One region of the Ruminococcus sp. SR1/5 genome, then DNA from elsewhere that is predicted to be linked to it. Evidence: predicted binding sites of a transcription regulator. Region 1 holds the regulator's gene; each other region holds the start of a gene.
What was found. Region 1 encodes HrcA, which represses chaperone genes, less so after heat shock. Its sites were predicted from a motif close to TGTTAGCACTCNNNNNNNNNGAGTGCTAACA; they were not measured.
Positions count from the first base shown of each region.

Region 2: the regulator HrcA is predicted to act here: its motif matches at 2,266-2,296, upstream of CK1_RS06710 (Hsp20/alpha crystallin family protein).
Region 3: the regulator HrcA is predicted to act here: its motif matches at 2,573-2,603, upstream of groES (co-chaperone GroES).

Region 1 is NC_021014.1:3,064,740-3,074,659, reverse strand. Features, by position in the region: partial or broken gene CK1_RS15440 (RsmE family RNA methyltransferase) at 1-497, opposite strand, end outside; gene prmA (50S ribosomal protein L11 methyltransferase) at 653-1,606, opposite strand; partial or broken gene dnaJ (molecular chaperone DnaJ) at 1,758-2,947, opposite strand; gene dnaK (molecular chaperone DnaK) at 2,969-4,861, opposite strand; gene grpE (nucleotide exchange factor GrpE) at 4,915-5,550, opposite strand; gene hrcA (heat-inducible transcriptional repressor HrcA) at 5,569-6,612, opposite strand; gene CK1_RS15410 (ABC transporter substrate-binding protein) at 6,788-7,843, opposite strand; gene CK1_RS15405 (hypothetical protein) at 7,773-8,042, opposite strand; gene CK1_RS18935 (glycoside hydrolase family 172 protein) at 8,058-8,558, opposite strand; gene CK1_RS18930 (glycoside hydrolase family 172 protein) at 8,546-9,166, opposite strand; gene CK1_RS15395 (carbohydrate ABC transporter permease) at 9,208-9,920, opposite strand, start outside.
Region 2 is NC_021014.1:1,293,653-1,303,572, forward strand. Features, by position in the region: gene CK1_RS06700 (FliH/SctL family protein) at 1-553, shown strand, start outside; gene CK1_RS06705 (type I phosphoribosyltransferase) at 623-1,267, opposite strand; gene CK1_RS06710 (Hsp20/alpha crystallin family protein) at 1,636-2,088, opposite strand; gene CK1_RS06715 (glycoside hydrolase family 36 protein) at 2,602-4,236, shown strand; gene CK1_RS06720 (AraC family transcriptional regulator) at 4,252-5,121, opposite strand; partial or broken gene CK1_RS06725 (aldo/keto reductase) at 5,456-6,581, shown strand; gene CK1_RS06730 (PTS sugar transporter subunit IIC) at 6,631-7,722, shown strand; partial or broken gene CK1_RS18805 (DnaJ C-terminal domain-containing protein) at 7,814-8,903, opposite strand; gene CK1_RS06740 (SH3 domain-containing protein) at 9,269-9,694, shown strand; gene CK1_RS06745 (SH3 domain-containing protein) at 9,781-9,920, shown strand, end outside.
Region 3 is NC_021014.1:39,284-49,203, forward strand. Features, by position in the region: partial or broken gene topA (type I DNA topoisomerase) at 1-1,412, shown strand, start outside; gene codY (GTP-sensing pleiotropic transcriptional regulator CodY) at 1,557-2,342, shown strand; gene groES (co-chaperone GroES) at 2,640-2,924, shown strand; gene groL (chaperonin GroEL) at 2,972-4,591, shown strand; gene CK1_RS00245 (DUF6106 family protein) at 4,705-5,208, shown strand; gene guaB (IMP dehydrogenase) at 5,277-6,731, shown strand; gene CK1_RS00255 (peptidoglycan recognition protein family protein) at 6,880-7,557, shown strand; ZMP/ZTP riboswitch at 7,655-7,736, shown strand; gene CK1_RS00260 (IMP cyclohydrolase) at 7,823-8,536, shown strand; gene CK1_RS00265 (phosphoribosylaminoimidazolecarboxamide formyltransferase) at 8,575-9,759, shown strand.

The DNA.
Region 1 (9,920 bases):
CGCACCGGCTTCCATGGCATCTGCCACTTCCTGCTCTTCAAAACCACCCTCCGGGCCGATAAAGACACCGATGCTTTTTCCCGGTTCGATCGACCGGATCAGTTCTTTCGTCTCTTTCATTCCCTTTGCAAGCTCATAAGGGATCAATAGAACGTCCAGTTCTTTTGCATAGACAAGGGCTTCTTTAAAGGTCATCACAGAATGTACCTCCGGCACCAGCATACGCTTGGACTGTTTTGCCGCACTTTCTGCGATCTGCTGCCAGCGGGATACTTTTTTTCTGCTTTTTTGTTATCCAGTTTTACCACGCAGCGCCTGGTTGAAACAGGAACTACGGAATATGCTCCAAGCTCTACTGCCTTCTGGATGATCAGCTCCATCTTATCAGCCTTCGGCAGTCCCTGAAAAAGATAAATACGGTTCTGCAGCTCATAATCCGGCTCCTGTACATAGAGGATATGAAGCAGGACTTCATTCTCCCCTGCGTTTTCGATCACACAGTGATATTCTTTTCCTTATCGCTGATCCATAGCTCCTCGTCTTTTTCATACGGAGCACATTGACAATATGATTGACATCATTTCCTGTGATACGGATCTCATGTCTGTCCCTGTCGATCTGATGAGGTTCCACAAAAAATCGCTGCATGAGATCAGTCCTTTCTTGCTGTCACAGATACCCACTCGCCCTGATGAGTCACCTCAACAAGAGTCAGACCGGCGTCTTTTACAGCCTTCACCACGACATCCTCCTTTACATCCAGAATGCCTGATGTAATGTAGTAAGCGCCTTTTTTCATCTGTGCAACGATCACCGGAGTCAACGGTACCAGAACATCTGCCAGGATATTTGCAGTTACGATATCATATTTCTCATATCCGACCTGTTCCTGAACTTCTTTGTCATCGATGATGTTTCCGATCATCATGTCAAAGGATTTCTCCTCGATCTGGTTGGCCTCCTTGTTCTCAGATACTGCCGGAACTGCACAGGGATCAAGGTCTGTACCAACCACATGACCTGCACCAAGCTTCAGTGCAACGATCCCCAGGATTCCACTTCCGGTTCCCACATCAAGGATCTCCATTCCCGGCTTCACAAATTTCTTCAGCTGACGGATCACAAGCTGTGTGGTCTCATGCATTCCTGTACCAAAGGCAGTTCCCGGATCAATGTGGAGGATCATCTTGTCCTTATCTTCTGCCTTCACTTCTTCCCAGGACGGTACGATCAGAATGTCGTCTACATAGAACTGATGGAAGTACTGTTTCCAGTTATTGATCCAGTCCTTGTCCTCTGTCTGGGATTCTGTGATGGTTGCCTCTCCGATATCCACAAAGCTTCTCAGATCCTCCAGTGCAGCCTTCACATCTTTCAGGATTGCCTCGGTATCCGCATCCTCTTCCAGATAGAAGTTCAGATATGCGATCCCGTCATCTGCTGGTCCTTCCGGCATAATATCCACAAACATCTGTGCCTTATCCTCATCGGTCAGCGGCTGCTTGTCCTGGATCTCCACACCTTCAATTCCCACCTCGGCAAGTGTACAGATCACAATATCCTCTGCCTCTGTTTTTGTCTTAAGTGTAAAACGGTTCCATTTCATATTTCTATATCTCCTTATGCTGTATACACATTTACGGATTTCTTTTCCTGTCTGTTGCCTGTTTTCCTGAAAACGGGCACTTCTTTTAATATACACGAATACAGAAAAAAAGAAAGAGGCATTTTGTGCCTCTTTCCTGTTTTCACTTTATTTATTCCTCAAACATTTCCTTAACTTTCTCACGGAAACCTTTTTTCTTCTTTTCGGTTTTTTCGGAAGTCTCGGATGTGCTGTCCTCTGACGGACGGTTTCCACATGCCGCATCAAAAGCTTCCAGAGCTTTCTTTGCTTCCTCATTGAGATTTGTCGGAGTCTGGACTACCAGGGTTACATAGTGGTCACCACGAACATTCTTGTTACGTAATGACGGAACACCTTTGCCCTTCAGGCGGATTCTTGTATCTGTCTGTGTTCCCGGTTTCACCTCATAGGAAACCTCACCGTCAACGGTATTAATACGCATCTCACCGCCAAGTGCAGCCTGTGCAAATGTGATCGGAGCTGTTGAAAAGATATTCATATCCTGTCTCTGGAAGATCGGATGACGGGCTACATTTACCTCAACCAGCAGATCTCCTCTCGGACCGCCGTTGGTTCCCGGCTCACCTTTTTCACGGATACGGATGCACTGGCCATTGTCGATACCGGCCGGTACAGATACCTGGATCTTCTTTCTGGAAGAAGTATATCCGGTTCCACGGCAGGCACTGCATTTGTCCTTGATCACCTTACCGGTTCCGTTACAGTCCGGACAGGTCTGAACATTACGTACCATACCAAACATGGACTGCTGGGTGTAAACGATCTGACCCTGGCCTTTACATTTCGGACATGTGACCGGTGATGTTCCAGGTTTCGCTCCGGTTCCGTGACATGTGGTACACTCATCCTTCAGAACGATCTCCAGCTCTTTCTCGCATCCGAAAACCGCTTCCTCAAAAGTAATGTTCACACGTGCACGAAGGTTGGCACCCTTCATCGGTCCATTGTTGGCCCGTCTGGTTCTGCCTCCGCCGCCGAACAGGTCTCCGAAGATATCTCCGAAGATGTCTCCCATATCCGCACCGTTGAAGTCGAATCCACCAAAGCCGCCGGCTCCGCCTCCGCCGCCGTTTTCGAATGCTGCATGACCAAACTGATCATACTGTCTTCTCTTGTCGGCATCACTTAAAACGGAGTAAGCCTCTGTCGCCTCTTTGAACTTCGCCTCAGCCTCTTTATCACCCGGATTTACATCCGGGTGATATTTCTTGGCCAGCTTACGATATGCTTTTTTAATGTTGCGTCGTCGGCGTTTTTATCCACACCTAAGACTTCATAATAATCTCTTTTATCAGCCATTGTAATTATTTCCTACTTGTCTTAGACTTCCTTGTAATCAGCATCTACAACATCATCGCCGTATCCTGCTTCATTTCCGCCCTGAGCACCAGCGTTTCCGCCCATGTTGCCCATATCCGGTCCCGGACCAGCCTGACCCTGAGCTCCCTGAGTCTGCTCATACATCTTGGAGAACAGCTTCTGAGCGCTCTCCATCATCTTCTCCTGTGCAGCCTTGATGTCTGCAACCTGAGAATCAGTAAGCTCCTGAGCATTTGCTGTCTGTGCAAGAAGATCTTTCAGTGCATTGAGGTCAGCCTCAACACTTGCTTTATCGTTTGCGTCAAGCTTGTCGCCAGCTTCTTTCAGTGCATTCTCAACCTGGAATACCATGGAGTCTGCATTGTTTCTTGTGTCGATAGCCTCTTTACGTTTCTTATCCTGAGCCTCGAACTCAGCTGCTTCTTTGACAGCTTTGTCGATATCGGAATCGGACATATTGGAACCAGCTGTGATTGTGATGTGCTGCTCTTTACCTGTTCCAAGGTCTTTAGCGGATACATTAACGATACCGTTGGCATCAATATCAAATGTTACCTCAATCTGCGGAACTCCACGACGTGCTGGCGGGATTCCATCCAGACGGAACTGGCCGAGGGATTTGTTGTCTTTCGCGAACTGACGCTCACCCTGTACAACGTTGATATCTACAGCTGTCTGGTTATCTGCTGCTGTGGAGAAGATCTGGCTCTTCTTTGTAGGAATTGTAGTATTTCTCTCGATCAGACGAGTTGCGATACCACCCATTGTCTCGATGGACAGTGACAGTGGGGTAACATCCAGAAGAAGGATATCACCGGCACCTGCATCACCTGCAAGTTTACCACCCTGTACGGAAGCACCAAGTGCAACACACTCATCCGGGTTCAGGTTCTTGCTTGGCTCTTTGCCAGTTAACTGTCTTACCTTATCCTGTACAGCCGGGATACGGGAAGAACCACCAACCAGAAGTACCTGGCCAAGCTCGGAAGCTGTGATACCTGCATCAGACAGTGCACGGCGAACCGGCTCTGCAGTCATCTCTACAAGATCATGTGTCAGCTCATCAAATTTAGCTCTTGTAAGGTTCATATCGAAATGCTTCGGTCCCTCAGCTGTAGCTGTGATGAACGGAAGGTTGATGTTTGTTGTTGTTGCAGAAGAAAGCTCTTTCTTAGCCTTCTCAGCTGCCTCTTTCAGTCTCTGAAGAGCCATCTTATCGTTGCTTAAGTCTACGCCCTCTGTTCTCTTGAACTCGGAAAGCATGTAATCTGTGACCTTCTTATCAAAGTCATCTCCACCAAGACGGTTGTTACCAGCTGTGGAAAGAACCTCGATAACACCATCACCGATCTCGATCACGGATACATCGAATGTACCGCCGCCAAGGTCGTATACCATGATCTTCTGCTCTTTCTCATTGTCAAGACCATATGCAAGAGCTGCTGCTGTAGGCTCGTTGATGATACGTTTTACATCAAGACCTGCGATCTTACCTGCATCTTTGGTAGCCTGACGCTGAGCATCGTTGAAGTAAGCCGGAACTGTGATAACTGCCTCTGTTACTTTCTCACCAAGATATGCCTCTGCATCCTTTTTCAGTTTCTGAAGGATCATTGCGGAGATCTCCTGTGGAGAATATTTCTTGTCATCGATGGTTACACGGTAATCGGTACCCATCTCTCTTTTGATAGAGGAGATCGTTCTGTCTGCATTTGTAACTGCCTGACGTTTTGCAGGCTCACCTACCAGACGCTCTCCTGTTTTTGTGAATGCTACAACGGATGGTGTTGTTCTTGCGCCTTCTGTATTTGCGATAACTGTCGGCTGTCCACCTTCCATTACGGCTACACAGCTGTTTGTTGTACCTAAGTCAATACCAATAATCTTTCCCATGATTTTTTCCTCCTGTTTTAGTCTGTATCTGTTAAAATAAAGTTTGTTGTCAGTTAGTTCGCAACCTTTACCATACTGTGGCGTACTACGAAATCCTTGTAGGTGTAACCCTTCTGGAATTCTTCCACCACGATGTTCTCTCCAACCTCTTCATCCTCCACATGCATCACTGCATTATGGAAATCCGGGTTGAATTCCTTTCCCACTGCTTCGATCGGCTTCACACCAAGCTCATCCAGTGTTGTGGTAAGCTGCTTGTAGATCATTTTCATTCCATCTGCAAAAGCATCGCCTTCCTGTGCCTGTGCAAGACCTCTTTCGAAGTTATCCACAACCGGCAGGATCTTTTCAACGATCTCTTTTGCTCCGATGATGTACATACTGGATTTTTCTTTTTCCGTTCTTTTACGGAAATTGTCAAATTCAGCCATGGTACGCTTCAGGCGATCGGTAAGTTCCTCCACCTTCTGCTCAGATTTATCTTTTTTCTTCTTTCCGAAGAAGGAAGTTTTTGATTTTTCTTCTTTTTTATCCTCTGAGGCAGCTTCTTCGCCTGGAGTATTGTTTTCTTCCTCCGGCAGATCTTCTCCCTCCGGTGTCAGGTTTTCTTCTTCCTGATCTCCGTCAGTTACGGGGATTTCCTTCTCCGCTTCCTGCTCTTCGGATGTTTTCTTTGTTTCCTCCGACACTTTTTTTCTACCGCCTTTCTAAGTTTTCTTCTTTTTCAAAACGTCATCCAGATGATTCTTCAGTTCCTTCAGACTGTCCACTACATTCTCATAATCCATTCGTTTGGGACCGATGATCCCGATGGTTCCGTACATTCCGTCTCCCAGTTCATATCTGGCAGTTACAATGCTGCAGTCCTTCATGGTCTGGATTGGCATCTCATCACCGATGTAAACCTGGATTCCTGTATTCTCTCCATCTGACATCTGTTCTTTTACAAGATCGGCAAGTTCATGCTTCTCCTCAAATGCGGAGATCAGCTCCGTTGCCTTCTCTTTATCGGCAAGCTCCGGATACTTGAAGATGTTAGTTGCACCTGAAGTATAGATCTCCATATCTTCCTCTTCCACATGAATGGTGGCTGCCACTGCATCCAGAACCGTTGCCACCACACCGCTGTGGCTGCCTGCCTGTTCCTTCAGTCTGGCGATCATCCCAAGGTTGATATCCTGGATCGGGATCCCATTGAGATTGGTGTTAAGAAGAAGATTCAGTTTCAGGATCGTCTGGTCGTCCATTTCCTCATCCAGATTGATGATCTGGTTCCGGACTGTGTTGTTGTCACTGACAACCACTGCCACAAGCTGAAGCTCGCTCATCCTCGACAGCTGGATGAACTTGATCTTGTTGCCGCTGTACTGCGGAACGGAAACCATGGTAGCATAGTTGGTATTGGAAGCAAGAACCTTCGCAACCTTCTTAAGCACCTTATCCATCTTATCTGTCTTCTCAATGATCAGATCTCGCAGCTCTGCGACCTCCGCTTCCTTCTCCTTCATTAGCTCATTGACGTAAAGTCTGTAGCCCTTATCTGAAGGAATCCTTCCTGCTGAGGTATGAGGCTGGACGATATAGCCCATATCTGTCAGGTCTGACATTTCATTTCGGATCGTTGCGGAACTGACATTGAGATCCGCATACTTGGAAATGGTCCTGGAACCAACCGGTTCTCCGGTTTCCATATAGGTCTTGATGATTGCTTTTAAGATTTTTTGCTTGCGCTCATTCAACACCTCTTCCATGAATCCATCTCCTTTCCTTTTTATTCTTTCCTGACGGATGTTGATTCTTTTTTATATCTGTTAGCACTCATTTTAGTGGAGTGCTAACATCTACAGTCTTTAAGATATCACCATGTAAAATATTTGTCAATATGTTTTGAAAAAAAGTTCTTATTTTTTCGCAACAAAAAAAGCATCAGTACGATGCTTTTTTGTAATACTGGTCTATGCATTTCTGTGCCCCGGCAAAAAATTCCGCTTCTGTTTTCTGTCCCAGCACATATTTCTGAAATTCCGTACCCATAGCCGAAATAGCTTCTATGGAATCGGCACACAGTGGTCTTGCTTTCAGCTTATAATCTTTCAGATATTGCCGGATCATTTCAATGCCATCCAGATCAAAATTCTTATCCTCGATCACATCCAGTCTTGCCGGACACATTTTGGTCAGCTGTCCGTAATTTTTGCTTGCCTCATATCCGGACACATACTGAAGGAACTTCAGAGCTGCTTCTTTATGATCAGAATTTTTATTCAGTACATACTGCCAGGTTGCGATATTGGTCACCTTCTTGGCAAATTCCGGCAATAGTGCCATATGGATCTTATCTTTTCCATATACGCCTGCATTCTGAAAGGTCCTCAACGCACCGGTATACATGAACATACATCCATACTGGCCGTTTATAAATTTTTCATTCAGCTGATCATGCTGGTCGATCAGATTCTCCTCTGATATCATCCCTGTATCCAGCATTCGCTTCATATATTCTGCCGCTTCTCTGGTTTTCGGATTCGTCCAGTCTGTATAATCTCCTCCGAAAAAATTGACATACTCGCTGATACTGTTATATATGTAGGAAATCTCCCATGCATCCCCGTATGCATATTTTCCCGTATTCTGAAGCTTTTTCTGAAGGATCTCAAGATCACTGAGACCGGAGAGTCTGTCCAGACCAGCCTGATCCAGCAATTCCTGATTCACCCAGAATGCCATGATATCCATCCTGAACGGTACCGAAAAAATATGTCCGTCTGACATGCATATTTCTTTCAGGTATTCCTGCAGAAAATTCGCCGCTGTCTCCTCTGTCATAACCGTATCTTCCAGCGGAAGAAGAAATCCCTTATGTTTAAATTCGGATATCATCTCATCATTTACTGTGATCAGATCAACAGAATCATCTCCTGATGTCAGAAGAGTTGCTATTTTGGCCTGGCGATTGTCCGCATTGGCCGGACATTTTTTCAATATGGATCTTTATTCCAAGATCTTTTTCCGCCTGGCTGATAAAAGAATCAAAGCCTTCTGTGCCTGCATCCACATGAAGGATCGTCAGTTCCTGTCTGTTCTCCGGCACAATATCAGATGCAGCCTCCTTCTTCTGGACTCCACATCCTGTCACTGCCAGAGCCAGGGCAAATACCCCGCAAAATACCTGTTTTTTCAATCTCTACCACCCTTTTTATCTGGGCCATCTATCCTCTTTTGACATCAACGGCTGGAACGGTGCATGAGGAAGTGTCTGATACCAGTACGCTACACTTGCCACATCATCCTGTCGTTCAAACAGGCCACGGTATCCGACGCCTATCTGCTGAATCGTAACGCGAAGATCCTCTTCAAAGCAGATTGGATCCTGTAAATGCCATCTGTAAAAGCCTCTCATTGGCGGGCAGTCATCATTATGATAAAAATTGTGGATCAGCTCGTCATGGGCAGAATAATACGGATATCCCAGATACGGCGTGTTATAATTCTGTTCCACGGTTTTTCCATCCACCTGTTTGGCAAAGCTCCAGGAACCACCAAAGTAATCTTCCGTTCCTGTTCCACAGATGGTCGGATACTCCTCATCTCCGTCAATATAAAACTTCATTTCTCCCTCGCCCCACCAGTAACGTTCCAGTGTGGTAAGTGCCATGTAGGTTCCTATATAATGGCCTTTTCCTTTTACTCCATCCAAAATTGTATAATCTTTTGTTTTTCTGTCAACCGTTCCCTTCTCCACTGCGCATGGAAATAAGCAATATCGTCCGGAAGCTCATCATAGAGACAGTAATCTACCTGATAAAAGAAAGCCGGGATTTTATTTGCATGCTGGTTTTCCAGTGTGATCTTTGCTTTCTTCTTAAACGGCATCGGGAAATAGCAGTTAAAGCCCCTGTTTGGAACAACAGCCACCGGAACAGAATTTACAAAACATTCCCTTCCGAATCCGCAGCAGAAGAAATCACCCAGAGGACTTTCCACGGAAGGAGTTTCCTCGTCATCCCAGTACATACGGATTACAAGATCTCTCAGTACAAAGCAATCTGCCTCTGTAGTCTTGTTATCAACGGTGATCCAGATATGATTGATCTGTCCCGGTCCTTCCATTTCTGCCAGAGTTACCACAGTTCCCGGCTCAATATCCCTGAGACACGGGCTTCCTTTTCTGGACGGTCCCAGATGACTTGCAGCCATACCGCCTCTGCCTTTTTCTCCATGAGGATTTTCTGCGTTGATCGCACGGCTTTTTCCATGCTTTGCAAGTGCGATCCCTCCCAGTCCGCCTGTAAATGCCTGATACATATCTGTTTTCTCCTCTCTTTTGGAAATTAAAAATATTATATTTACGCTTTTACTCCACCTGCCATGATACCATCCATGATCTGTTTCTCAAAAACAGCTACAAAGATAATGATCGGAAGAAGGATGATCCATCCCATGGCGCTGACCAGATCCCACGGAACTCCATACATGTTGTCACGTAACGGAAGCTGTACGATGGAAACAGAAAGTACCTGAATACCATTTGAATAAAACAACGGTGTGAAAAAGTTATTCAGACAGGTAATAAAGTTGATAATGCAAACCGTAGCGATTGCCGGCTTCATCAGCGGCAGAACGATCGTAAACAGTCTCTGTGAAAAAGATGCGCCGTCAATAGCAGCTGCCTCCTCCAGTGAGATCGGGATCTCACCGACAAAGTTTCTGAGGATCAGAACCGTAAACGGTATAACGGTACTGATATAAAGAAGGATAAGTCCCGGATATGTATCATACAGCTTTACCTTCTGCATAAACTCATACAGCGGGCGGGCTGTGACAACCTCAGGGATCAGCATGGTAGCCAGAACAAACGCAAATGCAACAGAAACTCCCTTTGAGTTAAATCTTGAGAAGCCATAGGCAGCCATTGCACACAGCACGGTACTGATCACAAGTGTAATGCCTACGATCAGAACTGTATTTCCGATCTTTGAAAGCAGTCCTACATTCTGTATCAGAAATTTATAGCTTTCCAGTGTGGGATGATCCGGAAGATAATCGATCGGTGTTTTAA
Region 2 (9,920 bases), 1.8 Mb from region 1:
AGATAAGATATTTGAAAAGAGTCTTCTTATGCTGCTTCCTTTTTATATCATGCGATATGAAAAAAGAGGGCATGAGATGAGTGAGAATCCACAACTTTTTCAGGAATTACTGAATGAATATGAAGTGATCCGGAGTAAACTGGAGGTAGAGATCACTGAATCTGGAAGGTCTGAACTGTTCAGTGATCTGATTGGACTGATAACTCGGATATCTGATCATATTTTCAGAAATGAGGAGAAAGTCCGGAAAGGAATAGGTGAGATTATGGGTGGACATGTTCTGGAACTGGAATCTGAGAAAAGGGCAAGACTGATGGCGGAAGCTAAGGAACAGGCTGAAGCACTGGGGCGAGAACAGGGAATGGCTCAGGGAATGGCTCAGGGAATGGCCCAGGGAATGGCTCAGGGAATAGCTCAGGGAATGGCCCAGGGGGAAGAACGACTTAGTGTTCTGATCAACAGGCTTATACTTGATAATCGTGGTAATGAGATTCAGAAGGTTGTTACAGATAAAGAAATGCGTGAAGCCATGTATAGAGAATATCAATTATAATAAGAAAAGATAAAGAGAATCCCCCACTGGTTTTGCTATCCATGGGGGATTCGTTGATTGATCTGAATCTTATAATACAGAATATCCGTAACTGCTGACAATAGCATCGATCTTCTGGCGGTTTTTGCACAGTGGGCAGTTGTCAGAGCGGTAGGAGTGATAGTCCGGGATGTCTCTGGCCTGAAAGATAGAGTGGACAGGGAGTGTGGCTACACTGTCTACACTGCTGTAGATGGCTGCCACGCCGCGGATCTTACCGCCATAGTACAGAACGCTTTCGATAGCTCGGTTCAATGTGGATCCGGTGGTGATGGAGCCATTTAGGATGAGGATGTTTTTTCCATTGATCATTGGTTCATAGTTGTCGCGGAAGATCATCTGCCCGGTGCTGTTGAACTCAGGGGTGATGACGTAGATGGTCTGGTGTGCGTTCATGGAAAGGACGCCGGCTTTGGTCAGTTCTTCGGCGAGATAAGCACCGATCACTTCAAGTCCGTCCATGCAGACGATGGTGTCTACCGGAATGGATGCTTCGTAATTTGCTGCGAGAGCGGATGCAATACGCTGTGCTTCAGCGCATCTGGATTTCATAGTAGTGAGATCCAGGTAGTGTGTGATATGGGATTGGGATGTTACGAAGTGTCCCGGAATCATTTTAAGCTGTATGCGGTTGTCAGTGCGTGCATAAATTTTTATGATGTTGTCCTGATCCATAATAAAAACCTCCTGTCGTGATCGTGTTTTACGTGGTTGTTCAGGAGAATTATCCTGAAGGATTACGAAACAGATTTATTTAACCGAATGCGGATTGCAAATATCCGATTAGCTGTGCATATTATACCATTAATTTCAAAAAAATGAAATAATATAATGCAAAATATATAAAAAATATTCAAAAAATCAAGCGTATTTGTTAAAAAATATCCAATATCATGAAAACTTTGACAATAGGATCATTACTATAGAGTGAAAGTACTTGTGAGTACGTAGTAAATTGGAAAGAGAGTGTCATATGTATTATTGCGTATAAAAAAGAGGAGGAGAATCCTTATGGATTCTCCTCCTGTGAGAGTGAGTCGATGTCAGCCTTCAATAGATACATATTTATCAGCTTCAATCTCTTCAGCTGCTTTTTTCGGAATAGAAAGTCTCAGAACACCGTTCTCAAATTTTGCATGGACATCTTCGTTTTTTACACCATTACCAACATAGAAGCTTCTGCTTGTGCTGCCGGCATAACGTTCACGGCGGATATAATTGCCTTTCTTGTCTTCCTCGTCTTTGTCAAGACCCTTGGCAGCAGAGATGGTAAGATAACCATCCTTCAGCTGTACCTGTACTTCATCTTTCTTAAATCCTGGAAGATCTACATCCAGCTCATAGCCTTTATCTGTTTCACGTACATCAGTTTTCATGATATTTTTTGCATGTTTGCCATAAAGAGGGTTCTTTCCGCTAAAGAAATTATCTCTGAATCCAAAATCATCCATCCAGTCATCAAATAAGTTTTCTCCAAATACACTCGGGAACATCATAAGTCATTTCTCCTTTCAAATTGAAAAGCCGTTCCGGTGGATCAAGAAATCCAACTGTTGCCGGTATATAGTTACCACTTCGGGTTATTCCGCAGTGGTGATCGTTTGGTTTTATTCTGAACATCTGGAAGTTCTTTTTTATCTTCTCCTTTGTTCTATATGTAATATAACACTTGTTGTTAGCAAAGTCAAGAGGCGAGTGCTAAAAAATTGTGAAGAATTTGTGTCCCGTAAAATGAAAAACTAATTTCCATCTTTAGCCCTTTATGTTCTTACGTTAAAAAGCGAATCGGACAAGGACTGAAAAGCTTATGCAGATTGAACATTCTGCAATGTTATAATAACTTTAAAGCATAGAAAAAACCAAAAAATTCAATATAATAAGGCATATAGACAAAATATATTAAAAAAATTTTTACGTACATTCTTCTGAGTTGAACAGACGATAGAAAGACAGTATTCATGAGTATGCAGGTAAAGCAAAATGTAAATGAAAAAGTACAGGAGGAGAGAATGATGCAGAAAAAATATGCAGATTTTAAGCTTGGGGTACCGGATTATGTAACAGTGGAAACAGAAGAGGAGAGACTTGTGTGCCAGGGAGGGCAGACGACAGTAGCTGCCGGTGCAACTACTGTGGAATTTCAGGACGCAGGTGAACATGAGGATATATTTGTCACATCCGAGGATGCAGTGAGATGTGTGAAGCTGAGATGGAACTATAAGATCCCGAAATCAGCCAGATTTCTGGGAGATGCCTGGGAACGTACCTATGGTGATGCGGAATGGCATGGAATGAGCGGAAACCGTTATCTGCCATGGTATTTTCTGGCGAAGCTTTCTGAGAAGGTTCTCTGCTTTGGCGTAAAGGTCCGTCCTTCTGCTATGTGCTGCTGGCAGGTGGATACCAAAGGAATTACTTTGTTTCTGGATGTTCGCTGCGGAAATACAGGAGTACAGCTGAAAGGAAGAAAGCTGTGTGCCGCACAGATCGTCTGCATGGAAGCAGAAGGAGCAGATACTTTTGAAACTGCACAGAAATTCTGTGAAAAAATGTGTACAGATCCGATCTTCCCAGAGTTTCCGGTATATGGAAGCAATAACTGGTATTATGCTTACGGTGACAGCTCCGAAGAGGAGATCTTAAGTGATACCGATTATATCCTGAAACTGACCGAAGGTGTAAAAAATCCTCCGTTCATGGTCATTGATGACTGCTGGCAGGAGCATCACCGCCTGGATGAATACAACGGTGGACCCTGGACAAAAGGCAATGCCAGATTTCCGGATATGAAAGGTCTTGCAGACAAGCTGGAGAAAAAAGGTGTCCGCCCGGGTATCTGGGTCCGTCTGCTTCTTAATGAAGATGAGAATATCCCGGATGAGTGGAGAATTTCCTATAATGACTGTCTCGATCCGTCCCACCCGGATGCACTGGAATATATCCGTAAAGATATCGAGAGAATCTGTGATTGGGGATACACGCTGATCAAGCATGATTTTTCTACCTTTGATCTCTTTGGAAAATGGGGATTTGAGGCGAATTTAAGAGACAATTCCATGGAGAAATGGCATTTTTATGATCAGACCAAAACCAGCGCAGAAATCGTAAAAATGCTTTATCAGGAGATTTATGATGCTTCCCGGAGCAACAACGCAGTGATCATCGGCTGCAATACCATCGGACATCTCGGCGCAGGCCTGATGCATCTGAATCGGACCGGTGACGATACCAGCGGACGTATCTGGGAGCGTACCAGACGAATGGGCGTAAATACGCTGGCATTCCGTCTTCCGCAGCACAATACGTTTTACCATATTGATGCAGACTGTGTCGGTATTTTCGGAATGATCCCATGGGAGAAAAATCGTCAGTGGGCAGACGTTCTTGCAAAGAGCGGTACACCACTGTTTGTATCCGCAAAACCTGGAGTTTTGAATCCGGAGGAATTTGAGGAGCTGCATCAGATCATGCTGCGTGCATCAGAACAGGAAGAGCATTTTGTTCCGCTTGACTGGGAAGAAATCGACTGCCCGGAGGTATGGGGAGAAAACGGCGAAACTATCACTTATGACTGGTTTGACAACGAAGGTCCGACCATGGATGCTACGGTGGAATACTATAATGCCAAGGTAGTTGTTCCGTAAATCAGGAAAAGTGGTTCAGCAATCCAGAAGATCCTCGGCATGATGATATTTTTCCCGGTATTCCCGTGGCGTCATGCCGGTTTCTTTTTTGAAGGCACGGGAAAAGGCAAATGGATTTTGATATCCGCAGGAGAACGCCACGCTGGAGACAGGGATATCCGTGATGGTCAGAAGCTCCCGGGCGTTGATGATCTTGGCTGAAGTCAGGAATGCTTGGGGTGTGGTTCCAAGATGTTTTTTAAAAAGTCCGTAAAGGTGGCTGCGGCTGATATGGAGATAGTCAGCAACATCTGTCACAGTGATATTCTGCAGCGGACTTTTTTTGATGTAATCAACAGCCTGTGTGATGTAAAAATTCTCATTGGATTCCATGGTCGTGTAGGAAGCATGAAATTCTTCCTCCAGCATGGCGATGATCCGGTAAAGACCACTCTGGATATAGGCTTCACTGGAGGGCGTCAGCTGCGGGTGAGCCATCATTTCAAGAATGGTTTCCTGATAGGGAAGAACCGAATTTAGCTGCTGGACCGGAGTTTCTTCAGTAAGATGACAGTGTTCACAAAGTATGGGAGCATTTTCTCCATTGAAACAGATCCAGATATAAGTCCAGGGATCAGAAGGCTCTGCTTTGTAGAGAGAGCTGGTCACAGGAGGAATGAAAAAGCACTGTCCGGCTTTCAAGGTATATTTCCGGTTGTTCATATAGAAATATCCCTGTCCGCTCAGCACAAAATGGATGGTGTAATATCGCCGGACACCAGGGCCGTAGGACTGTTCCGGTGTACATTTTTCCCAGCCGCAGGAAATAAGATGAAGTTCTTTTGATGAGGTCTGGCGGTTCAGAACCTGTTTGTTTTCTATGGGAGTTTCCTCCTTTCGATGCATGATTATAGATAATATCAGTTTAAAATATTTGATCTGAGGTGTAAAGAACAAAGATGAACTGATAGGACAAAAGACAGTTGCCGTGCGATAAACGTGTGGCAGCTGTTTTTCTGTTTTCTGCAAAAATTCAGACGTAATGCAGGCATTGTCTTGACACTTGTAAAAGAAAAAGGTTTACCACCAGGAAAAATATCGTTATAATAGGAGAAACGCAGTTTCTCTGCGGCAAAAATATAACGGTCCGGGAGATATCTGTGTCAGAAATATTGCTTATCCGGTGATATATCAGATGATATGAGGAATTTTCCGGTATGTAATAAGAAGGGAGAAAGATATGGCATATTTAGGTGAAGAGATCAAAAAACTTGGTTTTGGCCTTATGAGACTTCCGCAGAAATCAGAAGGTGTGATCGATGTGGAGCAGACCAAAGTCATGGTGGACAAATTTATGGAAGCCGGATTTACATATTTTGATACAGCATGGGCTTATGCAGGAAGCGAAGATGCTATCCGCGAAGCGCTGGTAGAGCGTTATCCGAGAAGAAAAATATCAGTTAGCCACCAAGATGGCAGCCTGGATCAACTGCAAGACAAGAGATGAAGCTCTTGCACAGTTTAAAACATCTCTGGAGAGAACAAAGGCAGGATATTTCGACTTTTATCTTCTCCACAATCTTGGAGAGCACAGAACAAAATATTTTGATGAGTACGGTTTATGGGACTGGATCCATGAACAGAAGGAAGCCGGTCTGATCAGACATGCAGGATTTTCGTTCCACTCCACACCGGAGGAGCTGGATGCACTTCTCACTGCACATCCGGAAATGGAATTTGTACAGCTGCAGATCAATTACGCAGACTGGGAAAATCCGGTGATCCAGTCAAGAGCCTGCTACGAGGTAGCCAGAAAACATGGAAAACCGGTCATTATCATGGAACCTGTAAAAGGCGGCATGCTTGCAACTCCGCCGGAAGCAGTGGAAAAGCTTCTGAAGGAAGCAGAGCCGGAAGCATCCACAGCATCCTGGGCGATCCGTTTTGCGGCAAATCTGGAAGGCGTGATCACCGTACTTTCCGGAATGAGCAATGTTGCACAGATGGAGGATAACCTTTCCTTTATGAAGGATTTCAATGGCCTTACTGACAGTGAGAAGGAGACTCTTGATAAGGCAAGAGAGGCTATGAGCAAAATTCCTCTGATCCCATGTACAACCTGTAACTACTGTGCAAAGGTCTGTCCGATGGAAATTGGAATTTCCGGTTCTTTTACAGCAATGAATTATCTGACATTGTACGGAAATAAAGCCGCCGCAGCGCATCAGGAAGACTGGCTGGTAGCCAGTCATGGCAGAAAGCGTGCAGATGAATGTATAAAATGCGGACAGTGTGAGGAAGTATGTCCGCAGCATATTTCCATCCGCGAGGAACTTGAGAAAGTAAGCGAGGCTTTTTGCAAATAAAGGAACTGATCCGGCAGGAAGCGGATCAGGGTAAGGAGAGAGTTTAAAAATGGAAAAATTCAAAGCATTTCTAAAACGGAAGGATATCGAGATCTCTCTGAAGAGATATGGTATCGATGCACTGGGAGCTATGGCACAGGGACTTTTCTGTTCCCTGCTGATCGGTACGATCATCAACACCATTGGCACACAGTTTCACATTCCGTTTCTGACTATGGCAGTTGCCACAGTCAATGATACCCAGTATACAGTAGGTTCTCTGGCATCTGCCATGAGCGGCCCTGCCATGGCAGTAGCCATCGGTTACGCCTTGCATTGCCCGCCGCTGGTATTGTTTTCGCTGATCACCGTTGGATTTGCCTCCAACGCACTTGGCGGAGCAGGCGGTCCTCTGGCTGTACTGTTTGTTGCCATTGTTGCAGCTGAGATCGGTAAGGCAGTTTCAAAGGAAACAAAGATCGATATCCTTGTAACGCCTCTTGTAACCATCGGTGTGGGCGTAGGTCTTTCCGCATGGTGGGCACCGGCTCTTGGAAAAGCTGCCATGAAGGTAGGAAGCGTGATCATGTGGGCAACAGATCTGCAGCCATTCTTTATGGGAATCTTGGTTTCTGTATTTGTTGGAATCGCACTAACGCTGCCGATCTCTTCTGCTGCGATCTGCGCGGCTCTGGGACTTACCGGACTGGCAGGCGGCGCTGCAGTAGCGGGCTGCTGTGCGCAGATGGTAGGTTTTGCGGTCATGTCCTTCAGGGAAAACAAATGGGGTGGTCTTGTCTCTCAGGGAATTGGAACTTCCATGCTCCAGATGGGGAATATTGTCAGAAATCCAAGGATCTGGATCGCTCCGATCGTAACATCTGCTATCACAGGACCTATTGCAACCTGCTTGTTCAGGCTTCAGATGAACGGAACTGCTGTATCCTCAGGAATGGGTACTTGCGGTTTTGTAGGTCAGATCGGTGTGTATACAGGATGGATGAATGATATTGCAGAAGGAACCAAGACAGCTGTTACAGCTATGGACTGGGCAGGACTTTTCCTGATCTCTTTTATTCTCCCGGCAGTTCTCTGCCCGTTGATCAATATGTTTGTACGTAAGCTCGGATGGGTGAAAGATGGAGATATGACGCTGTCATAAGCTATATCAGATCTTACTTTAAAATCAAAAAAGAGTATCACAGGAACTCATTGATAGTGATGAGCTTTGTGATACTCTTTTATTTTAACTTTTATGCTACATGTGATCCGGTGGCATTACTCCGTTCCAGTCCACAGGCCTTTGCATATTCATGGAGTTTCTCTTTTGCGGAATAATTCAGATTCTGAGGAACTTGGATCTGAATGGTTACATACTGATCACCGCGGACGGAAGGGTTCTTCATGGAAACAATGCCTTTTCCTCTCAGGCGGATCTTGGAACCGGACTGCATACCTTCCCTGATCTTACAGATAACATTTCCGTAAAGGGTGGGAACGGTGGCTTCACCGCCGAAAACAGCGGTTGTGTAAGGAATAGAAATGGTGGTATAAACATCCGATCCCTTTCGTTCATAGCCAGGACGTGTTCCTACGGTAACCTTCAGAAGAAGGTCACCAGGCTCACCGCCGCCGGTTCCGGGCATGCCTTTTCCTTTCAGACGGATACTCTTGCCGGTATCAATACCTGCCGGAATATGAATCTGAAGTGTCTGCGGTGCACCGGAGCTTCCGTCCGGACCGGACAGAGAGATCCTTTTATCTGCACCAAAAGCTGCCTCATCAAAGGTAACGTTGATGCTGGCCTTCACATCAGAGCCTTTTTGCGGAAAATCCTGTTGATGGAATCCGCCGAAGCCGTTGCCACTGTGAAAGCCACTTCCGCCAAATCCACTGTGAAAGCCGCCACCGTTACCGGTGAAATGCTCATATGTGCCATTGCTGCCGAAACCGCGGCTTTCGCCGTGACTGCCGTGGAACATATTTCCGAAGATATCACCAAAAATATCGTCCATATTTTCACCGTTAAAATGAAATTCCTGATAGCTGCCATTGCCGCCACCCTGGAATCCGCCGAATCCACCGGCACCTGCGCCGGCTCCAGGATCAGCTCCTGCTTCAAATGCGGCATGACCAAACTGATCATACATTTTTTCTTCTTTGGATCACTTAAGACATCGTAGGCTTCGTTTACTTCTTTAAATTTATCTGCGGCATCTGCATTACCGGCGTTTGTATCCGGATGATATTTTTTGGCCAGTTTACGATAGGCTTTTTTATTGTTTTTTCATCTGCGTTCCGGTCAATGCCCAGAACATCGTAATAATCTCTTTTTACTGCCATGGTATTCACCTTCCCTTATATTATAGTCTGCAGCGTCCCGGATGATTGATCTGTCCTCTCAGAGGACAGATCTCCCGGACTGTCATATATTGAACGTATGCGTATAAAATTCCCCGGGAAAAATCCCGGGGGCATTACTTTTATCTTGTTCTACATGTAATATAACACTACTAATTAAAAGTGTCAATACCTGCATTGTGGAAAAGAACATTTTGGACTGCAATAAGAGATGTGATTCTTACAGCTATCAGCTGAAAATATGATATAATACTACCATAAATTCCGGTGCGGTCTGCTCAGTAAATAAAAAACAGAGAGAGCCGCAGATCAGAGAAAGATCCAAAAAAGAAAAGGAGGCGTATAATATGAGAAAAAGAACTCTTCTGTCCCATATAAAGGCAGTAAAAAGGCTGGTACTTCTGACACTTATACTGGCAGCAGCTTTTCCGGCGACGATCCGGGAGGCAAAGGCAGCAGCAGGAACCACTTTTAAAGTCAAAGTCACAGATGGATACCTGGCTCTCCGGAGTGAGAAGGCTTTTGACAAAGGCAATGAGATCGGACAGCTGAATACAGGAGATCTTGTGGAAGTTACAAATCGGAAGGACGCTACCTACTGGTATGCATACGTGCCAAGACTGGATAAATCCGGATATCTGGACAAAAACTATATCCAGATAGTAGAGAACGCCACAGCTTCCAACGATTCCTGGACAGTAAAGGTAAAAAAGGCTATCTGGCTCTTCGAAGTACCGCAGCTTACAATGACAGTAACGAGATCGGACGTCTGAATACCGGAGATGTCGTTCTTGTAAAGGACAGCAGTGATTCTACTTACTGGTACGTATATGCTCCGGGGCTTGATAAATCCGGATATGTGGATAACCGGTATATTTACAACAGTGGTCTGTGGACAGTTAAAGTAGAAACTGGTTATCTTGCCCTTCGCAATAAGGCAGCCTATAATGAAAGCAATGAGATCGGACAGCTGAATACCGGTGACACGGTTCAGGTGAA
Region 3 (9,920 bases), 3.0 Mb from region 1:
AACCGTCAGGAAATGGATGAGATCCTGAAAAGTCTGGAAGACTGTAAATATGAGATCACAGAAGTAAAAAAGGCGAGAGAATCAAAAACGCTCCCCTTCCGTTTACCACAAGTACTCTGCAGCAGGAAGCTGCCAAGACACTGAATTTTTCTACGCAGAAGACTATGCGCCTGGCACAGCAGTTATATGAAGGTGTGGATGTAAAAGGCAGTGGTACGGTAGGTCTGATCTCCTATCTGCGTACAGATTCTACTCGAATTTCAGAGGAAGCAGATGCAGCAGCAAGAACTTATATTTCTGAGCAGTATGGTTTGGATTATGTTTCTCAGACAGAGAAGGCAATCAAAAACGGACAGAAGATACAGGATGCTCATGAGGCGATCCGTCCTACAGATATTGCGAGGACACCAGTTCTGGTGAAGGAATCCCTGACCAGGGATCAGTTCCGTTTATATCAGCTGATCTGGAGACGTTTTGCGGCGAGCAGAATGGCACCGGCACGTTATGAGACCACGTCTGTCAAGATCGGAGCAGGTGAGTATGTGTTTACGGTTGCAGCATCCAAGGTTGCCTTTGATGGCTTTATGTCTGTGTACACAGAAGAGGGCGATGACAAAAAGGGCAATGTTTTAAGTCAAAGTCTGGAAAAGGGTATGGAGCTGAAGCTGAAAGAACTGAAGCCGGAGCAGCATTTTACACAGCCGCCGGCACATTACACAGAGGCTTCACTTGTAAAGACTATGGAAGAGCTTGGAATCGGACGTCCAAGTACGTATGCGCCGACTATCACAACGATCATCAGCAGACGCTATGTATCCAAGGAACAGAAAAATCTTTACGTCACAGAGCTTGGAGAGGTTGTTAATAATATTATGAAACAGGCTTTTCCAAGTATTGTGGATGTAAACTTTACAGCAACTATGGAGGGACTTTTGGACTGCGTGGAAGCAGGTACTGTACAGTGGAAAACGGTTGTACGTAACTTCTATCCGGATCTGAAGCATGATGTGGATGAGGCTGAGAAAGAGCTTGAGAAAGTTGATATACAGGATGAGGTTACGGATGTGATCTGCGACAACTGTGGCCGCAACATGGTGATCAAGTACGGTCCTCATGGAAGATTTCTTGCATGCCCCGGATTTCCGGACTGCCGTAATACAAAACCATATTATGAGAAGATCGGTGTTGCATGTCCGAAGTGCGGCGGCGAAATTGTCATGAAAAAAACGAAAAAAGGCAGAAAATATTACGGATGTGAGAATAATCCGGAATGTGATTTTATGTCCTGGCAGAAACCTTCTGCAAAGAAATGTCCGAAATGTGGTAATTATATGCTCGAAAAGGGAAATAAGCTGGTTTGCAGCCAGGAAACCTGCGGATATGTGGAACAAAAACCAAAAGATGAAGATTGATTGAATAAATGCTTTTCCACCAATTTTCAGAAAATCCCGTTAAAAATAAAAAATATAAAAAAGTCTTGTAAATTTCCAGAATAACGTGTAATATTAGACTAGAAAAACGATTTCTTTCAAGGTACGAAAGTGAAAGGAGGAAAAATGAGCGTTCAGTTGCTAGATAAAACTAGAAAAATCAATAAGCTTCTGCATAACAGCAGCTCAAGCAAGGTAGTGTTTAACGACATTTGCCAGGTGCTCATGGAAACCTTAAGTTCCAATATCCTGGTACTCAGTAAGAAAGGTAAGGTTCTGGGAGTCAGTATCTGCCCGGGTGTGGATGAGATCACAGAGCTGATCGATGACAAGATCGGCGGACATATCGACCCGTTATTGAATGAGAGATTTCTTGGTGTTCTTTCCACAAAGGAGAATGTCAATCTCCAGACACTTGGCTTTGAGCATGTACCCGGAAATTATCAGGGAATCGTGAATCCGATCGATATTGCAGGTGAGAGACTGGGAACGTTATTCATGTACCGCAATGATCATCCCTATGATATTGAGGATATTATCGTCAGCGAGTATGGTACAACAGTTGTTGGCCTGGAAATGATGCGTGCGGTTCATGACGAGAACGCAGAAGAAGACAGAAAACAGCAGATCGTTAAATCGGCATTCAGTACACTGTCCTTCTCAGAACTTGAGGCGATCATCCATATTTTTGATGAGCTGGATGGGGATGAGGGTATCCTGGTTGCCAGCAAGATCGCTGACCGTGTAGGTATCACCAGATCCGTGATCGTAAATGCACTGCGTAAATTCGAGAGTGCAGGTGTGATCGAATCCCGTTCATCCGGTATGAAGGGAACTTACATTAAAGTTCTTAATGAAGTGATCTTTGATGAGCTTGAGGAGATAAAAGCACAGAGAAGCAAGAAGGCATAATGTGATCAGCACTGTCAGATGCTTGATATAAGATAAAGAACGTGACAAAAGAGACTTCCCGCTAGTGTGGGAGTCTCTTTTTTGTCTGTTTCATAAAATCAAAATAAATAATGAAATTAAGAAAACAAGAGAAAACAAGAGTATAAAAGAGATAAAACCAGAATAATATAGAAAAACCATATCTTAAAAGGGTTGCGAAAATATGTGAAATTCACTAATATAGCCATAGTGATTAGCACTCGTATAAAGTGAGTGCTAGCAGGCGAAGATGGAACTTATAAAGGAGGAACATAGATCATGAAGTTAGTACCTTTAGGCGACAGAGTAGTATTAAAACAGGTTGAAGCAGAAGAGACAACAGCATCCGGAATTGTGCTTCCGGGACAGGCACAGGAGAAACCACAGCAGGCAGAGGTTATTGCAGTTGGACCTGGCGGAGTTGTAAACGGGAAAGAAGTAAAAATGGAAGTAGAAGTCGGAAATACTGTTATCTATTCCAAATATGCAGGAACAGAAGTAAAGATGGATGGAACTGATTATATTATTGTAAAGCAGGAAGATATCCTGGCAATCATTAAATAATATAAACATCTTATCGTATATCAATATAAATAGGAGGTCATTTTATCATGGCAAAAGAGATCAAATACGGCGCAGAAGCAAGAGCAGCACTTGAAGCTGGTGTAAATAAACTTGCAGATACAGTAAGAGTAACACTTGGACCGAAAGGAAGAAATGTAGTACTTGACAAATCTTTCGGTGCTCCGCTTATCACAAACGATGGTGTTTCCATTGCAAAAGAGATCGAGCTTGAGGACGGATTCGAGAATATGGGTGCTCAGATCATCAAAGAGGTTGCATCCAAGACAAACGATGTAGCTGGTGATGGTACTACAACAGCAACCGTACTTGCACAGGCAATGGTACATGAGGGAATGAAGAACCTGGCAGCAGGAGCGAACCCGATCATCCTCAGAAAAGGAATGAAAAAAGCAACAGATGTTGCAGTAGAAGCGATCAAGAACATGAGCCAGGCAATTAACGGAAAAGCTCAGATCGCTAATGTAGCCGCAATCTCTGCAAGTGATGAGCAGGTTGGACAGCTGGTTGCAGACGCTATGGAGAAGGTTTCCAAGGATGGTGTTATCACTGTTGAGGAGTCCAAGACCATGCATACAGAGCTTGACCTTGTTGAAGGTATGCAGTTTGACCGTGGATATATTTCCGCATACATGTCTACAGATATGGAGAAGATGGAGGCAACTCTTGATGATCCGTATATTCTGATCACAGATAAGAAAATCAGCAACATCCAGGAGATCCTTCCGCTTCTTGAGCAGGTTGTTCAGGCTGGTGCAAAGCTTCTCATTATTGCAGAAGATGTTGAGGGTGAGGCTCTCACAACCCTGATCGTTAACAAACTGAGAGGAACCTTCCAGGTAGTAGCTGTTAAAGCACCTGGCTATGGTGACAGAAGAAAAGAGATGCTTCAGGATATTGCGATCCTGACAGGCGGACAGGTGATCTCTGACGAGCTCGGTCTTGATCTGAAGGAAGCTAAAATGGAGCAGCTCGGACGTGCAAAATCCGTTAAGGTTGCAAAAGAGAATACAGTTATCGTTGACGGCCTTGGCGATAAAGATGCCATCGCAAAACGTGTTGCTCAGATCCGTGCGCAGATCGAGGAGACAAAATCCGAGTTTGATAAAGAAAAACTTCAGGAAAGACTTGCAAAACTGGCAGGCGGCGTAGCTGTTATCCGTGTAGGTGCTGCTACTGAGACAGAGATGAAAGAAGCAAAGCTTCGTCTTGAGGATGCTCTTGCAGCAACAAGAGCAGCTGTTGAGGAAGGTATCATCGCAGGCGGCGGCTCTGCTTATATCCATGCTTCCAAAGAGGTTGCAAAGCTTGCAGCAACACTTGAGGGAGATGAGAAGACAGGTGCTTATGTGATCCTGAAAGCCCTTGAGGCTCCGTTGTTCCACATTGCTGCAAACGCAGGACTGGAAGGCGCTGTTATCATCAACAAGGTAAGAGAGTCTGAGGTAGGTACAGGCTTTGATGCTCTGAATGAGAAATATGTAAACATGGTTGAGAATGGAATCCTTGATCCTGCAAAGGTTACAAGAAGTGCACTTCAGAACGCAACAAGTGTTGCATCTACACTTCTTACAACAGAGGCTGTAGTTTCTACGATCAAAGAGGATACTCCTGCTCCGGCAACAAACCCGGGAATGGGAATGATGTAATTTCAAGCAGGCAGGTAAATAATTTACAAAATGAGAGGGCCTGCGTCATGGACGCGGCTCTCTTTTTGTGTTATAATCAAAAGAAATCAGTAAATTACGAAAGGAAGAAGCAAATGAGTGACTTATATTCAGAACTTCTGGTAAAGAAGAAACAGACAGGGAAGGATCTTGCTATAAAATACGGTCTTATTGCACTGACCGTGATCATGGTTCTGGGAGGTCTGGTGCTGAATGCACTTCTTCTGGTTCCGGCTATCGCTCTTGGTGTTGCATGCTATTTTGTAATTCCGAAAACAGACCTGGAATATGAATATCTGTTTGTTAACGGGGAACTGGATATTGATATGATCATGTCCAAGTCAAAGAGGAAAAGAGTAAAATCACTTCAGCTTGCGGAGGCTGATCTTGTGGCACCTCTGAAATCCCACAGAATGGATTATTACAACGGAAATCAGAAGATGAAAACCATAGACTTTTCCTCAGGTATTGAGGATCATAAGCGCTATGCCATGATCGTAAGAGACAGCGGAGAAACCTGCAAGGTGATCCTGGAGCTGGATGATGAACTTGCCAATACCATGAAAAATTCTGCACCGAGTAAAGTTTTTTTGGATTGACATGAATCTTGTTTTTTGTTACACTAGTTCACAAATTTAAAATATCTTACACAAAGGGAGGAAATGCAATGGGTACTATTATTGGTGAAGGCATTACGTTTGATGATGTCCTGCTGGTTCCGGCTTATTCTAAAGTAATTCCGAATCAGGTTGATGTTTCAACGTATTTAACCAAGAAAGTAAAGCTGAATATCCCCATGATGAGTGCGGGAATGGACACAGTTACAGAGCACAGAATGGCAATTGCTATGGCCAGACAGGGTGGTATCGGTATCATTCACAAGAATATGTCCATTGAGGCACAGGCAGAAGAGGTTGACAAAGTTAAACGTTCTGAGAACGGTGTTATCACCGATCCATTTTATCTTTCAGCAGAGCATACACTGAAGGATGCCAATGATCTGATGGCGAAATACCGTATTTCCGGTGTTCCGATCACAGAAGGCAGAAAACTGGTAGGTATTATCACAAACCGTGATCTTAAATTTGAGACAGATTTCAGCAGAAAGATCAAGGAGTGCATGACTTCAGAAGGACTGATCACAGCTAAGGAAGGAATCACACTTGAGGATGCCAAGAAGATCCTTGCGAAATCCCGTAAGGAGAAATTACCCATTGTAGATGATGACTTTAATTTAAAAGGACTCATTACCATCAAGGATATCGAGAAACAGATCAAGTATCCGCTTGCAGCCAAGGATGCACAGGGAAGACTTCTCTGTGGTGCTGCGGTTGGCATCACAGCAAATGTGCTTGCGCGTGTTGATGCGCTTGTGAAGGCTAATGTAGATGTGATCGTAATTGATTCTGCACATGGTCATTCAGAAAACATTTTAAAAGCAGTCCGCGAGATCAAGGCAACATATCCGGAGCTTCAGGTAATCGCAGGTAATGTTGCAACAGGCGAAGCTACCAAGGCTCTGATCGAGGCTGGAGTAGATGCAGTTAAAGTTGGTATCGGACCGGGATCTATCTGTACAACACGTGTTGTTGCAGGTATTGGTGTTCCGCAGGTTACTGCAGTTATGGATTGTTATGAAGTGGCTAACAGCTACGGAATCCCGATCATTGCAGACGGCGGTATCAAATATTCCGGAGATATCACCAAGGCCATCGCAGCAGGTGCCAATGTCTGCATGATGGGAAGCATGTTCGCAGGATGCGATGAGAGCCCGGGAACATTCGAACTTTATCAGGGAAGAAAATATAAAGTATATCGTGGAATGGGATCTATCGCAGCTATGGAGAATGGCAGCAAGGATCGTTATTTCCAGGAGAATGCAAAGAAGCTTGTGCCGGAGGGTGTTGAGGGTCGTGTTGCGTATAAAGGACACGTTGAGGATACCGTATTCCAGCTGATCGGTGGTTTAAGATCCGGTATGGGTTACTGTGGAGCAGAAAATATTGAGAAGCTTAAGACAACAGGCAGATTCATCAAGATTTCAGCTGCATCTCTTAAAGAGTCACATCCACATGACATCCACATCACAAAAGAGGCTCCAAACTACAGTGTAGATGAATAATAAAGGAAAAAAGGTAAGACCGGTAAAAAGTCACCCAGGCCGTCCCATAGCGGGCGGCCTGTTTCCGTAAAGAAAACTTCCTCCGGGTCTTCCAGAAGAAAAAGAAGTCTTTGAGAAAAAGAACCCGATCAAGATCCTGCAGAGGATTGTGCTGATATGTATCATTGTGATCGTTGCTTTTGCTGCGTGTGCGTTAGGATACGCATTTTTTGAGATGCGCATGGAACAGAGTGAAACTCAGTCCGGACAGGAAGAGATATCCGGGAATGCCAGCGGAAATGGCGGACCGGAACAATGGCAGGCAGAAGGAGCACCTTTTATTGATGTGGAGCTTCTGACACCGAATTCCTATTCCAGACCACAGATTTCTATGGAACAGGTAAATTATATAGCCATTCATTATACGGCCAATCCGGGATCTACTGCCGTATCCAACCGGAATTATTTTGAAAATCTTGCGACAACGCAGGACAACAAAGTCAGCAGTCATTTTGTGGTAGGGTTGGAGGGAGAAGTGGTACAATGTATTCCCACTTCGGAAATATCCTATGCCACAAATTCCAGAAATGTAGATACCATATCCATTGAATGCTGCCATCCGGATGAAACAGGGCAGTTTAATACAGCAACCTATGATTCGGTGGTAAAGCTGACAGCGTGGCTTTGTACACGCTTTGGACTGACTTCGGATCAGGTGATCCGTCATTATGATGTCACAGGTAAAGACTGTCCGAAGTATTACGTGGAAAATCCCGATGCATGGATCCAGATGAAATCAGACATTGCAGCACAGATCCAGACAGATTATGCATTACAGGGGAAATAAAGTGTTATTGTTTATTTTGTGAGCAACAAGAAGTCTGGAAAAATAATTTCTGAAAATAGGGGCTTGAAAATTAAGAAGAAGTATTGTAGTATAACAGCAGAAGCTGCATGACTGGCGGAAAGTAGGATTACCTACAGGGAGTGCAGTGAAGTGAGAAGCCGACCGCCTGGGCAGCCTGATAAGGGGTGTCCAGGCGGTTTTTTGTTACCGTTCATATCCTGGGATGAGCCCCGGGCCTTACATTAGACAAGGAGGACTGTGAAAAATGACGACATTTTCACTTGAAAAAGAACTGAAAGAAAATTCCTATCCGGGAAGAGGAATTGTGATCGGACGTTCCGCTGACGGGAAACATGCAGTTACTGCATATTTTATTATGGGAAGAAGCGAGAACAGCAGAAACCGTATTTTTGTTGAGGATGGGGAAGGAATCCGTACACAGGCTTTTGATCCATCCAAGCTTACAGACCCGAGCCTGATCATTTATGCACCGGTACGTGTCCTTGGAAATAAGACCATCGTAACAAATGGTGATCAGACAGATACGATCTATGAGGGAATGGACAGACAGCTCACCTTTGAACAGTCTCTCCGCAGCAGAGAGTTTGAGCCGGATGCGCCGAACTATACACCTCGTATTTCAGGTGTTCTTCATGTTGAAGACGGTAAATTCAATTATGCGATGTCTATTTTAAAGAGCAATAACGGAAATCCGGATTCCTGTCTTCGTTATACATTCGCCTATGAGAATGCGGCGGCAGGACAGGGACGTTTTATCCATACTTATAAATGCGATGGAAATCCACTTCCAAGTTTCGAGGGAGAGCCGAAGCTGGTAGAGATCCCAAGCGATATTGATGAGTTTACGGATCTCCTCTGGAAGAGCCTGAACCAGGATAATAAAGTTTCTCTCTTTGTTCGTTTTATTGACATTGAGACAGGAAAATATGAATCCAGGATCGTAAACAAGAATAAATAAGAAAATAGGGATATCACAGAGAACGGAGGAGCTTTTTCATGAAAGAATTACAGTTAAAATACGGATGTAACCCAAATCAGAAACCATCAAAGATTTATATGGCAGATGGAAGTGAGCTTCCGATCCAGGTACTCTCCGGAAGACCAGGATACATCAATTTCCTGGATGCCTTTAATGGCTGGCAGCTGGTACGTGACCTTAAGAAAGCAACCGGACTTCCGGCAGCAACTTCATTTAAGCATGTATCTCCGGCAGGTGCTTCCATCGGACTTCCGCTGAATGAGACACTGGCAAAGATCTACTGGGTAGATGATATGGACTGGAAGAATTTTTCCCCGCTTGCATGTGCGTATGCAAGAGCAAGAGGTGCAGATCGTATGTCATCATTTGGTGATTTCATTTCTCTTTCTGATGTCTGCGACAAAGATACCGCAATGCTGATCAAGAGAGAGGTTTCTGATGGTGTGATCGCACCTGGATATACAGAGGAGGCTCTTGAAATTCTGAAGCAGAAGAAAAAAGGCAATTACAATGTGATCCAGATCGATGAAAATTATGTTCCGGAACCTTTGGAGCACAAACAGGTATTTGGAGTCACCTTTGAGCAGGGCCGCCAGGAGCTGGCAATTGATGATGCGCTGATCTCCAATATTGTAACAGAGAATAAAGAGCTTACGGAAGAAGCCAAGAGAGATATGAAGGTTTCTCTGATCATCCTGAAATATACACAGTCCAATTCTGTATGCTTTGTTAAGGACGGACAGGCTATCGGCGTTGGTGCAGGACAGCAGTCCCGTGTACATTGTACACGCCTTGCAGGCCAGAAAGCAGATAACTGGTATCTCCGTCAGTGTCCGAAAGTACTGGAGCTTCCGTTTAAAGACACGATCACACGTGCGGAGAGAGATAATGCCATTGATGTTTACATTGGTGAGGAATATATGGATGTCCTTGCAGATGGTGCATGGGAAAAGACATTCACGGAGAAGCCGGAAGTGTTCACAAAAGAAGAGAAGAGAGCATGGCTGGATGGTCTTACCGGCGTGACACTGGGATCCGATGCATTCTTCCCATTCAGTGATAATATCGAGCGCGCATATAAGAGCGGTGTAAAATATATTGCAGAGCCGGGTGGATCTGTACGTGATGACGCAGTTATCGATACATGTAATAAGTATGGAATGGTGATGGCATTTACAGGAATCCGCCTTTTCCACCACTAAAAGATGCATGCCTTGGCCATGATATGCAGCTGAAATAAAAGATAAAAAATATAAAGTCCCGAATCTGAATTTCTGGAAAAAAGAGATCAGACTCGGGACTTTTTGATCGAAAAAGGATAGTTTTAAAAATAAAAAGAACTCTGAAAGATTCAGAGTTCTGA